Regions from separate parts of the Pararhizobium sp. O133 genome, predicted to be linked through region 1. Evidence: riboswitches for the same ligand, from Rfam matches in the RefSeq annotation. Region 1 holds a riboswitch; each other region holds the start of a gene.
What was found. Region 1 has a riboswitch for cobalamin ahead of ACST81_RS10390 (CbtB domain-containing protein). Riboswitches for the same ligand answer to the same signal wherever they lie in the genome.
Positions count from the first base shown of each region.

Region 2: another riboswitch for cobalamin. It lies ahead of ACST81_RS18870 (aromatic ring-hydroxylating oxygenase subunit alpha); the one in region 1 lies ahead of ACST81_RS10390 (CbtB domain-containing protein).
Region 3: another riboswitch for cobalamin. It lies ahead of cobU (bifunctional adenosylcobinamide kinase/adenosylcobinamide-phosphate guanylyltransferase); the one in region 1 lies ahead of ACST81_RS10390 (CbtB domain-containing protein).
Region 4: another riboswitch for cobalamin. It lies ahead of bluB (5,6-dimethylbenzimidazole synthase); the one in region 1 lies ahead of ACST81_RS10390 (CbtB domain-containing protein).

Region 1 is NZ_CP196426.1:2,160,975-2,163,170, forward strand. Features, by position in the region: gene ACST81_RS10385 (CbtA family protein) at 1-647, opposite strand, end outside; gene ACST81_RS10390 (CbtB domain-containing protein) at 839-1,015, opposite strand; cobalamin riboswitch at 1,063-1,327, opposite strand; gene ACST81_RS10395 (bifunctional diguanylate cyclase/phosphodiesterase) at 1,595-2,196, shown strand, end outside.
Region 2 is NZ_CP196426.1:3,896,383-3,898,578, reverse strand. Features, by position in the region: gene ACST81_RS18875 (DUF6656 family protein) at 1-518, opposite strand, end outside; cobalamin riboswitch at 873-1,069, shown strand; gene ACST81_RS18870 (aromatic ring-hydroxylating oxygenase subunit alpha) at 1,187-2,196, shown strand, end outside.
Region 3 is NZ_CP196426.1:2,436,454-2,438,649, forward strand. Features, by position in the region: gene ACST81_RS11665 (cobyric acid synthase) at 1-404, shown strand, start outside; cobalamin riboswitch at 502-897, shown strand; gene cobU (bifunctional adenosylcobinamide kinase/adenosylcobinamide-phosphate guanylyltransferase) at 1,058-1,582, shown strand; gene cobW (cobalamin biosynthesis protein CobW) at 1,586-2,196, shown strand, end outside.
Region 4 is NZ_CP196426.1:2,566,748-2,568,943, forward strand. Features, by position in the region: gene ACST81_RS12255 (phytanoyl-CoA dioxygenase family protein) at 1-102, shown strand, start outside; gene ACST81_RS12260 (SDR family oxidoreductase) at 183-1,004, shown strand; cobalamin riboswitch at 1,047-1,258, shown strand; gene bluB (5,6-dimethylbenzimidazole synthase) at 1,302-1,994, shown strand; gene ACST81_RS12270 (DUF2865 domain-containing protein) at 1,995-2,196, opposite strand, start outside.

The sequences.
Region 1 (2,196 bases):
TCCACTGGCTGCGGCGCTCCATAAAGATGCGGAGCGATCAGCAGCAGCAGGCCGGCCGCCTTGGCGACGAATTCACCGCGCAGGACGATCAGATAGAGGCCGGCGCCAGAAAACAGGATCGTTGCCACCCACCAGATTTGCCGGTCCTGCAGGTCGGCGGCCGGGAAGCCCGGCAATTCCGGCGGCAGGCCGAGGGCAGGGAGCAGGTGGACGGCAAGCCAGCCGCAGGCGCCCCAGAGCGCTCCGTTGCGCAACGTGATGGGATAGCCGATGACGAGGCTGACACCAGCCAGAAGCAGGCCAAAGCCCGAGCCCGCCACGAGATTGGCGAGCAGCGTTCCCGAAAATCGGCTCATGCCGAACATGATGCCGCCTTCCTCGTGTTCACCCTCTTCATGCGCGTAGGCAGGCGTGATCGGCGAGAGAGCGGACAGGACATAGTCCACGGGAGATTGCTGCTTCAGATGCGAATGCTGCTGTTCGGTGGCGGGTTGCTCGGTTGCCGGTTGCCCGGCGGCCGGTTCCTTGCCTTCATATTCCTCGGCATGCAGGATCAGCGGGGTCACCCGAAGTTCCTGCGCAGCGGTCATGAAGACACCCGCAATCAGTCCAGCCACCAGCGCGGCCAGAATTGTTTTAATAACCATATCGATATCCCCAGGTTCAAGCGGAACAGCTGCTTTCGACCGCGTTCACGCTTTGCATGCTTGAAATCCCCACGGCAAAAATCGCCCGGTGCCGAAGCACGGACGCATAGATCACCGCCGCCCGGTTTTCATCGAAACCAGGCATTGCTTCATGTTGGATGGCTGAGAAAGGCGGGTCGCCTTTCAGGCGATCAATGGCAAGGAAAGCCATAGGAATGACGGACGTCGTGCGCGGTATCGTGCAGCACGGCGGAATTGGCCAGGCCGGCGCCGAAAACAAGGAAACTGCCGATCAGCAGCGCAAGAATGCCGGTCGTGATGCGGTCGTTGAGGGAGAGCGTTACATTCGAAACATTAGTCTTAGCCATGACAACCTCCGTGATGGCGCGTGGGATTTCTCCCACCAATTGGGCACCGTGCCCCTTATCAACCGGCAGGTTTCCTGGCTCGCGGCGTCAGGTACTTTCGCACCAAGGAGCCTGTCTCGCCTTCCCAAGGTACGGACTTGAAGTCCGCCGCCGCAGTGGCTTTTGCCGGATGTCCGGCATGACAAACTCTGACCGCTCTACAGTCGCGGGGTCGGCCATGATAGAGATGCCCAGAATGGGTCCACCCTTCACGTTCCCATTTACTCCCCGAAAGCGCCTCGCCCCCAGGGAACCAATTGATCCGACGATGATTATGACGTCCCCCCGTCGATGTCAATTCGAGGCTGCGACGCGGCATGCCGCTTTGAAGGGCAAGCTTTGATGCAGCTTCGTCTGTCCGTTGCCGTATATATCTCGGCTCCATGAAGAGATATTGGACAAACCTGCCTTGAAATAACAATGAATGGTTGATTGTATTGCCGTTTACATTTCGCGTGCGGCGGAACAATAGTTCATTAGGAACCTTGATGCAGAATGGCCCGCACGCCTGTACGCGATGAATCACTCTTAGAGAAGACCATGAAAGCGGTGAGGTCCGAACAGGAATTCCAGAATATTCTTCGTCGGTTGGGACTGGCGCTCGACGCATCCCAGATCGGTGTCTGGGAGCATGACACCCAGGCGAACGAAGTGGTCTGGGATCTGCAAATGCACCGGCTTTACGGAACCGGCCGCGAAGAGAAGCACGTCAAGGGCGAAGTATGGACGCAAGCGATCCACCCGGACGATCTTGAGCATGCGCAAGCCGATTTCGACAAGGCAATCGCCACGAAGGGTGCCTATCAATCGGAATATCGCATCATCCTGCCGAGCGGCGAGATCCGCTACCTCCGCTCGCGTGCGCATTGCTTCGAGGAAGACGGCAATATCACCTTTCTCGGCGCCGAATGGGATGTGACCGCGGACGTCCTCCTGAACAGGGAATTGCAGCGGCAGAAGGCGATTGCCGAAACGCGGGCCGTGGAACTGGAGGCAAGCACCCAGCGGATCGAACATGCGGCCCAGCACGACTACCTGACCGGGCTTCCAAATCGCCGCTTCTTCGACCGCCGCCTGGTCGAGCTTTCGAATGATCAGGCGGTCGAGAAACTGGCGATCCTTCATATCGGCCTCGACCGATT
Region 2 (2,196 bases), 1.7 Mb from region 1:
CGGAACAGAAGGCCATTCTGGTGGATGGCCCGGTTGATGCTGAGCTTGCCCGCCTCGGCGTCCATCTCTGTCGCCACGGCGAAGTACATCCGCGAATAGCCCATCTTGATCTTGTCGAAGAAGCGCTCGTCGTCGCCGATGTCGGAAAAGAAGTTGGCGATATAGAAGGACCAGCGCACATCGTCGAACTTGGCGAATTTCGTGCGTGCCGCCGTGACATGGCAATAGCCGAGATGCGGGCTGCCTGCGAGCGTGCGGTGAAACAGCATCTTCGGAAACTGGATGGACTGGTGGAAGCCGTTGATCCGCTCGTGCGTCACGGTTCCCGCCGTTTCGAGCTTCTTGCCGGTGCGGGCGGCTACCTCATCATGGGTCAGGTACCGCCTTTTGGTCGCGTCCCAATTGTCCTTGTGCCGGTTGATGCGTCCTGTGCGCAGAAACTCGGTATAGATCGCGGCCTTCGGCGATTGAACCGGTTTCTTGACGGCGGCAGCGTCGAAATATTTCAGGTTTGACATGGGCCAGCACCAGAATCACAGCGGCTTGCTGAGCAGGCCGGGGCGAAAACTCTCCATCGGGAAAATTACAGCGTCGAGGTTAACGTAATCTTTCCGGACGTTAACCGCCCATCATGGTGCGGCGCTTGCGTTGCGACACGATTTCACGCGTCGAGAAATGTCGTAAAGAGACGGTCGCTCCGTGACCGGTTCGGTCCGCTGGCTGAAAACGCGGCGTCTGCTGAAATTCTAGATAATTCTGTTGTTTTTGCTTATAAAATATACGGTTCCGCACGTTTTTACGGCAGCATGAACATTGTCGTCATTCTGGAATTGGATGTCGCTAATCGACGCCTGCCCGGCTTTAAGATAGGGCTAGATAAAGACACTCAAGGTGTCGCCTCGATGGGAAGGCGGAGAATTGGGAAGCCGGTCAAAATCCGGCGCTGCCCCCGCAACGGTGGTGGAGCGAAACCTCGGCAAAAGGCCACTGGAGAAATCCGGGAAGGCGCCGGGATAGTCCGAAAGGACGGCTCCAGAGCCCGGAAACCAGCCTTGTGAAGACATTGATGTTTTGGTTGCGGCGGGCAGCCGGAAGATGAACCACGAAACCACGCGCTTTCCCGGCGCGGGTGGTTCCTTCCTGTGCGCGGCAACTCGTGAAACGTGGCGAGCACAAGGAACAGATCATGGATCTCCGCAGCGAAGTTCTCCGCAAATTGAAGACCCGGCGCGCCGGGCATAGCCTGGAACAGGCATTCTACACCGATCCGGGCCTCTTCAAGCTCGATATGGAAGAGATCTGGTACAAGGACTGGCTGTTTATCGGCCATGATTGCGAAATCCCGAAGGCCGGCAATTATTTCACCGTCCAGGTCGGCGAATATCCGGTCGTCATCGTCCGCGATCGCACCGGCACCGTCCGGGCGCTGCACAATTCCTGCCGCCATCGCGGCTCGCGGGTGTGCGCCGGGAGTAAGGGATCGTCCGCCAAGCTTGTCTGTCCCTATCACCAGTGGACCTACGAACTCGACGGCAAATTGCTCTTTGCCCGCCAGATGGGCGAGGATTTCGACAAGAACCAGCATGGTCTGAAGCCGATCCATTGCGAAACCATCGGCGGCTACATCTTCATCTGCCTGGCCGACGCCGCGATGGACTTCCAGCCGGTTCGCGACATGGTTTCCTCCTATGTCACGCCGCACAATCTGAAGGACACCAAGGTCGCCTTCGAAAGCACGATCATCGAGAAGGGCAACTGGAAGCTCGTCTGGGAAAACAACCGCGAATGCTATCATTGCGCCGCCAACCATCCGGAGCTTTGCCGCACCTATCCGGAAGCCCCGACGGCCACTGGCGTGCAGGGCGCCAAGGATGATCCGGTCATCGCCGAGCATTGGGCAAAGTGCGAGGCATCCGGCCTGCCGAGCGAATTCAAGATGGACAGGAGCGGACAGTTCCGCGTCGCCCGCATGCCGCTGATCCAGGAAGCCGAAAGCTACACGATGTCGGGAAAACGCGCCGTCAAGCGCCAGCTGTCCGACGATGTCAGCCAGAGCAATATCGGTACGCTCCTGTTGTTCCATTATCCCTCGACCTGGAACCATGTTCTGGGGGACCACGCCATCACCTTCCGCGTCCTGCCGCTCGGGCCGGAACTGACCCAGGTCACGACAAAGTGGCTGGTGCACAAGGATGC
Region 3 (2,196 bases), 280 kb from region 1:
GGAACGTGCGCGAGATCGAGGGACTGGGACTGCTGTCCGTCGAGACGGTCATGGCGCCGGAAAAGACCGTGCGCAACAGCAGCGCTCGCTCGACGGTCTATGACGTTGCACTCGAAGGCTACGAAATCCATCTCGGCCGCACGACCGGCGCCGATTGCGCCCGCCCGGCCGTGATCATCGACGGCCGTGCGGACGGCGCGGTGTCCGCCGACGGCACGGTCAGCGGCACCTATCTGCACGGGCTCTTCACCAGCGACGCCTACCGCGCGGCGCTGCTCAGGAGTTTCGGCATAGAGGACGGCGGTCTCAACTATCGGCAGTCCGTTGATCAGGCGTTGGATGATGTCGCGGCGGAACTGGAGGCCGTTCTCGACCCGAAATGGCTCGACGGATTGATGTCATGATGATCGGGGATATCCCGTCCGACGCATTGTCGCATAGGGCCATTTTCGACCATGTCCCGGCAGGGGGCTCCGATTGACAGGCTCCAGCCAAGCGCCTAATCATCGATCATTGGATGGTTCCCGGCATGCCGTTGTATGTCGGGAGTAAATGGGAATGTGACGGGATGGACCCAAGCCGGGCATCCTTATCGCAGCCGACCCCGCGACTGTAGAACGGTCAGGGTTCGCCATTCGGGAAAACCGGACTTCCGGACGGGCCGCATCGGGCGGCCGCGGGAGACAAGGTCCAACCGGAAAAGCCACTGGAGTGTCATTGCGATCAGCCGGGGCCGGACGCCTCTCATTTCTACGAATCGTCCACCTCTTCGCAATGCCAGCCGATTGCGGTCACGCAATCCGGCGTCAAAACTCCGGGAAGGCGAGGCGAACCCGTTCGTGCCTTTGGGCACGTGGCGCCGTGAGCCAGGAGACCTGCCAGCCACAAGGGTATCGTGCCCGAACCAGGGAGGGAGACTCCCGATGCCAGCACGGAGGTTGTCATGGCTTCATCGATCCGTTCCACGAACGGCGCATATCCTATATCCGGGCCTGCCAAGGCGCGACCGTCCGTCATGTTCGTGCATCGCGCTTCAGCCTGAGGCCGGGATCGTCCGATGACATCGACAGAGTCAGGACCCGTCCTGGTCCTCGGCGGCGCCCGCTCCGGAAAGTCGACCTTTGCCGAAAAACTCGTCGTCACGTCGGGTCTCGCCATGCATTACGTCGCGACCGGGAGGGCCTGGGATGGCGAGATGCAGGCAAGAATTAACGAGCATCGCGACAGGCGCGGGCCGGACTGGCGGACCCATGAGGAACCGCTCGATCTCGTCGCCTGCCTGTCGGCGATCGACGCGCCGGAGCGGATCGTTCTCATCGATTGCCTCACTCTGTGGGTGACCAATCTGATGATGGAAGACCGCGACATGGTGAAGGAATTTACAAGGCTTGCGGCTCACCTGCCGCAGGCGAAGGCCCGGCTGGTGTTCGTTTCGAACGAGGTCGGGCTGGGTATCGTGCCGGAAAACCGGATGGCGCGCGATTTTCGCGACCATGCCGGCCGGCTGCACCAGATCGTTGCGGAGAAATCCGCTGAAGTCTATTTTATCGCGGCCGGATTGCCGCTGAAAATGAAGGGTTGATCCATGACCACCGCAAAGTCCGCTCACGGCAAGATCCCGGCAACGGTCATCACCGGCTTTCTCGGAGCTGGCAAGACGACGATGATCCGCAACATCCTGCAGAACGCCGAAGGCCGCCGCATCGCGCTGATCATCAACGAGTTCGGCGATCTCGGCGTCGATGGTGATGTCTTGAAGGGCTGCGGCGCGGACGCCTGCACCGAGGACGATATCATCGAACTGACCAATGGCTGCATCTGCTGCACCGTCGCCGACGACTTCATCCCGACCATGACGAAGCTTTTGGAGCGCGACAACCGCCCGGACCACATCGTCATCGAAACCTCGGGCCTCGCTTTGCCGCAGCCGCTGATCGCCGCCTTCAACTGGCCTGATATCCGCAGTGAGGTCACCGTCGATGGCGTCATCACGGTCGTCGATAGCGCCGCTGTCGCCGCCGGCCGTTTCGCCGACGATCACGACAAGGTCGATGCGCTGCGCGTCGAAGACGACAATCTCGACCATGAAAGCCCGATCGAGGAGCTTTTCGAGGACCAGTTGACAGCCGCCGACCTCATCATCCTCAACAAGACCGACCTTCTGGATTCGACCGGCCTTGCCTTCGTGCGCAACGA
Region 4 (2,196 bases), 410 kb from region 1:
AAGACACAGGCACAGCTGATGCATGAAGCGCTGGCCGCGGACTGGGACGCCGCGGCTTTCAACGTGGCACTGGCGGCTCAATCCGAGAAGAAGTTGAGCTGATCTCGAACACAAATTGTATGTCACGCTTCCGCCGGCAACCGGGCGGACGTTTTGTGCGTCATGACCAATGGAGGAATGAAATGAGCAAGGATCATGGCCGGCTTGACGGCAAGATTGCCATCGTTACCGGGGGGACGCAGGGGCTCGGGGCAACGATCGCATCGCTGTTTGCCGAGCGGGGGGCAGCCGGCATCGTGATCTGCGGCCGGAATGCCGCAAAGGGCGAGGCCAAGGCCGCCGAGATCGGCAAGGCGACCGGTACACGCGTTGTTTATGTGCAGGCTGATCTCGGCGAGGTCGCCGATGCGGCCAAGGTGGTCGCCACCTGCGACAGGGAGTTCGGCCGCGTCGATGCGCTGGTGAACGCGGCCGCGATCACCGATCGTGGCACGATCCTCGATACCAGCCCGGAACTGTTCGACCGCATGTTTGCCGTCAACGTCCGCGCACCGTTCTTCCTGATGCAGGAAGCGATCAAGGTCATGCGTCGCGAGAAGATCGAGGGCACGATCGTCAATATCGGTTCGATGTCGGCCAAGGCCGGCCAGCCGTTCATCTCCGCCTATTGTGCCTCCAAGGGGGCGCTGGAGACCCTGACCAAGAACACGGCCTATGCCGTGCTTCGCAACCGCATCCGTGTCAACGGCCTCAACATCGGCTGGATGGCGTCGGAAGGCGAGGACCGCATCCAGCGGGAATTTCACGGCGCTGCCAGCGACTGGCTGGAAAAGGCGGCCGCGAGCCAGCCGTTCGGCCGTCTTGTCGACCCGGCTGAAGTGGCGCGCGCCTGCGCCTATCTGTCGTCGGATGAGTCCGGGCTGATGACCGGTTCGGTGATCTGCTTCGACCAGTCGATCTGGGGCGCCTATGACGGTTCGCCGCATCCGGAAGCGGCCATGTGATATCGCATGAGCGGACCGCCTTGCATTCGGCGGCCCGCTATGGGCATATCTGAGGCGTCAGGTGCCCGCGAAAGCGGGAGAATCGGGAATCCGGTGAAAATCCGGAACGTGCCCAACGCTGTGATGGGGACGACCTTGTATTGGGGAACCTTGAATATTTTCAGGTTCCTGCCACTGAATCCTCAATGGATTTGGGAAGGCGGCAAGGTCGGGTGATCCGCAGTCAGAAGACCGGCCTGGTGAGATAGACTGCCCCGCGCGGACGGCGGGAGGTTGCGCATTGTTGGGGATCGAACGATGCTGGCTGAACCACAAGACCGCCTTGTAAAGGCGGACGCATTTTCATCGGACGAGCGCGCCGCCGTCTACCGCGCCATCGAAACCCGCCGTGACGTTCGCGACCAGTTTCTGCCAAAACCTGTTCCAGACGAATTGATCACGCGATTGCTGGCCGCCGCCCATAGCGCGCCTTCGGTCGGCTTCATGCAGCCCTGGAATTTCATTGTCGTGCGCGACGAGGAGAAACGCTCCGAGGTGTTTCGGGCCTTCCAGCGTGCCAACGAGGAAGCGGCGTTGATGTTCGAGGGCGCCGCGCGAGACACCTATCGTTCGCTGAAGCTCGAAGGCATTCGCAAGGCGCCGGTCAGCATCTGCGTGACCTGCGACCCAACCCGCGCCGGCAAGGTCGTTCTCGGCCGCACCCACAATCCGCGCATGGATGCCTTCTCAACGGTCTGCGCCGTGCAGAACCTGTGGCTTGCCGCCCGCGCCGAAGGCGTCGGCGTCGGCTGGGTCAGCATCTTCCATGAGCGGGATATCAAGGCCGTGCTTGGCATTCCGGAGCATATCGAGATCATTGCCTGGCTGTGCCTCGGTTATGTCGATACGCTCTATTCGGAGCCGGAACTGGCCGTCAAAGGCTGGCGCCAGCGCCTGCCGTTGGACGAACTCGTGTTCAACGATGCCTGGGGTGTTCGACCCGGCGAGTGATCAGTTGGTCTGCTGCGGCTGGTAGCCGGGGCCGGTCGGATGTCGCAGGTCGATCGCGCTTTCCTGCGAGGGCAGGAAGCTTGGGCCGACCACCCGAACCTTGCTGTTGGCCGGGTCATAGGGGCGATCGACGACCATGCTTTTCGGGATCTGCTTTTCCGGCGGCTTGCGCGTCGTGATGATGACGATGCCGCTGCCGTCA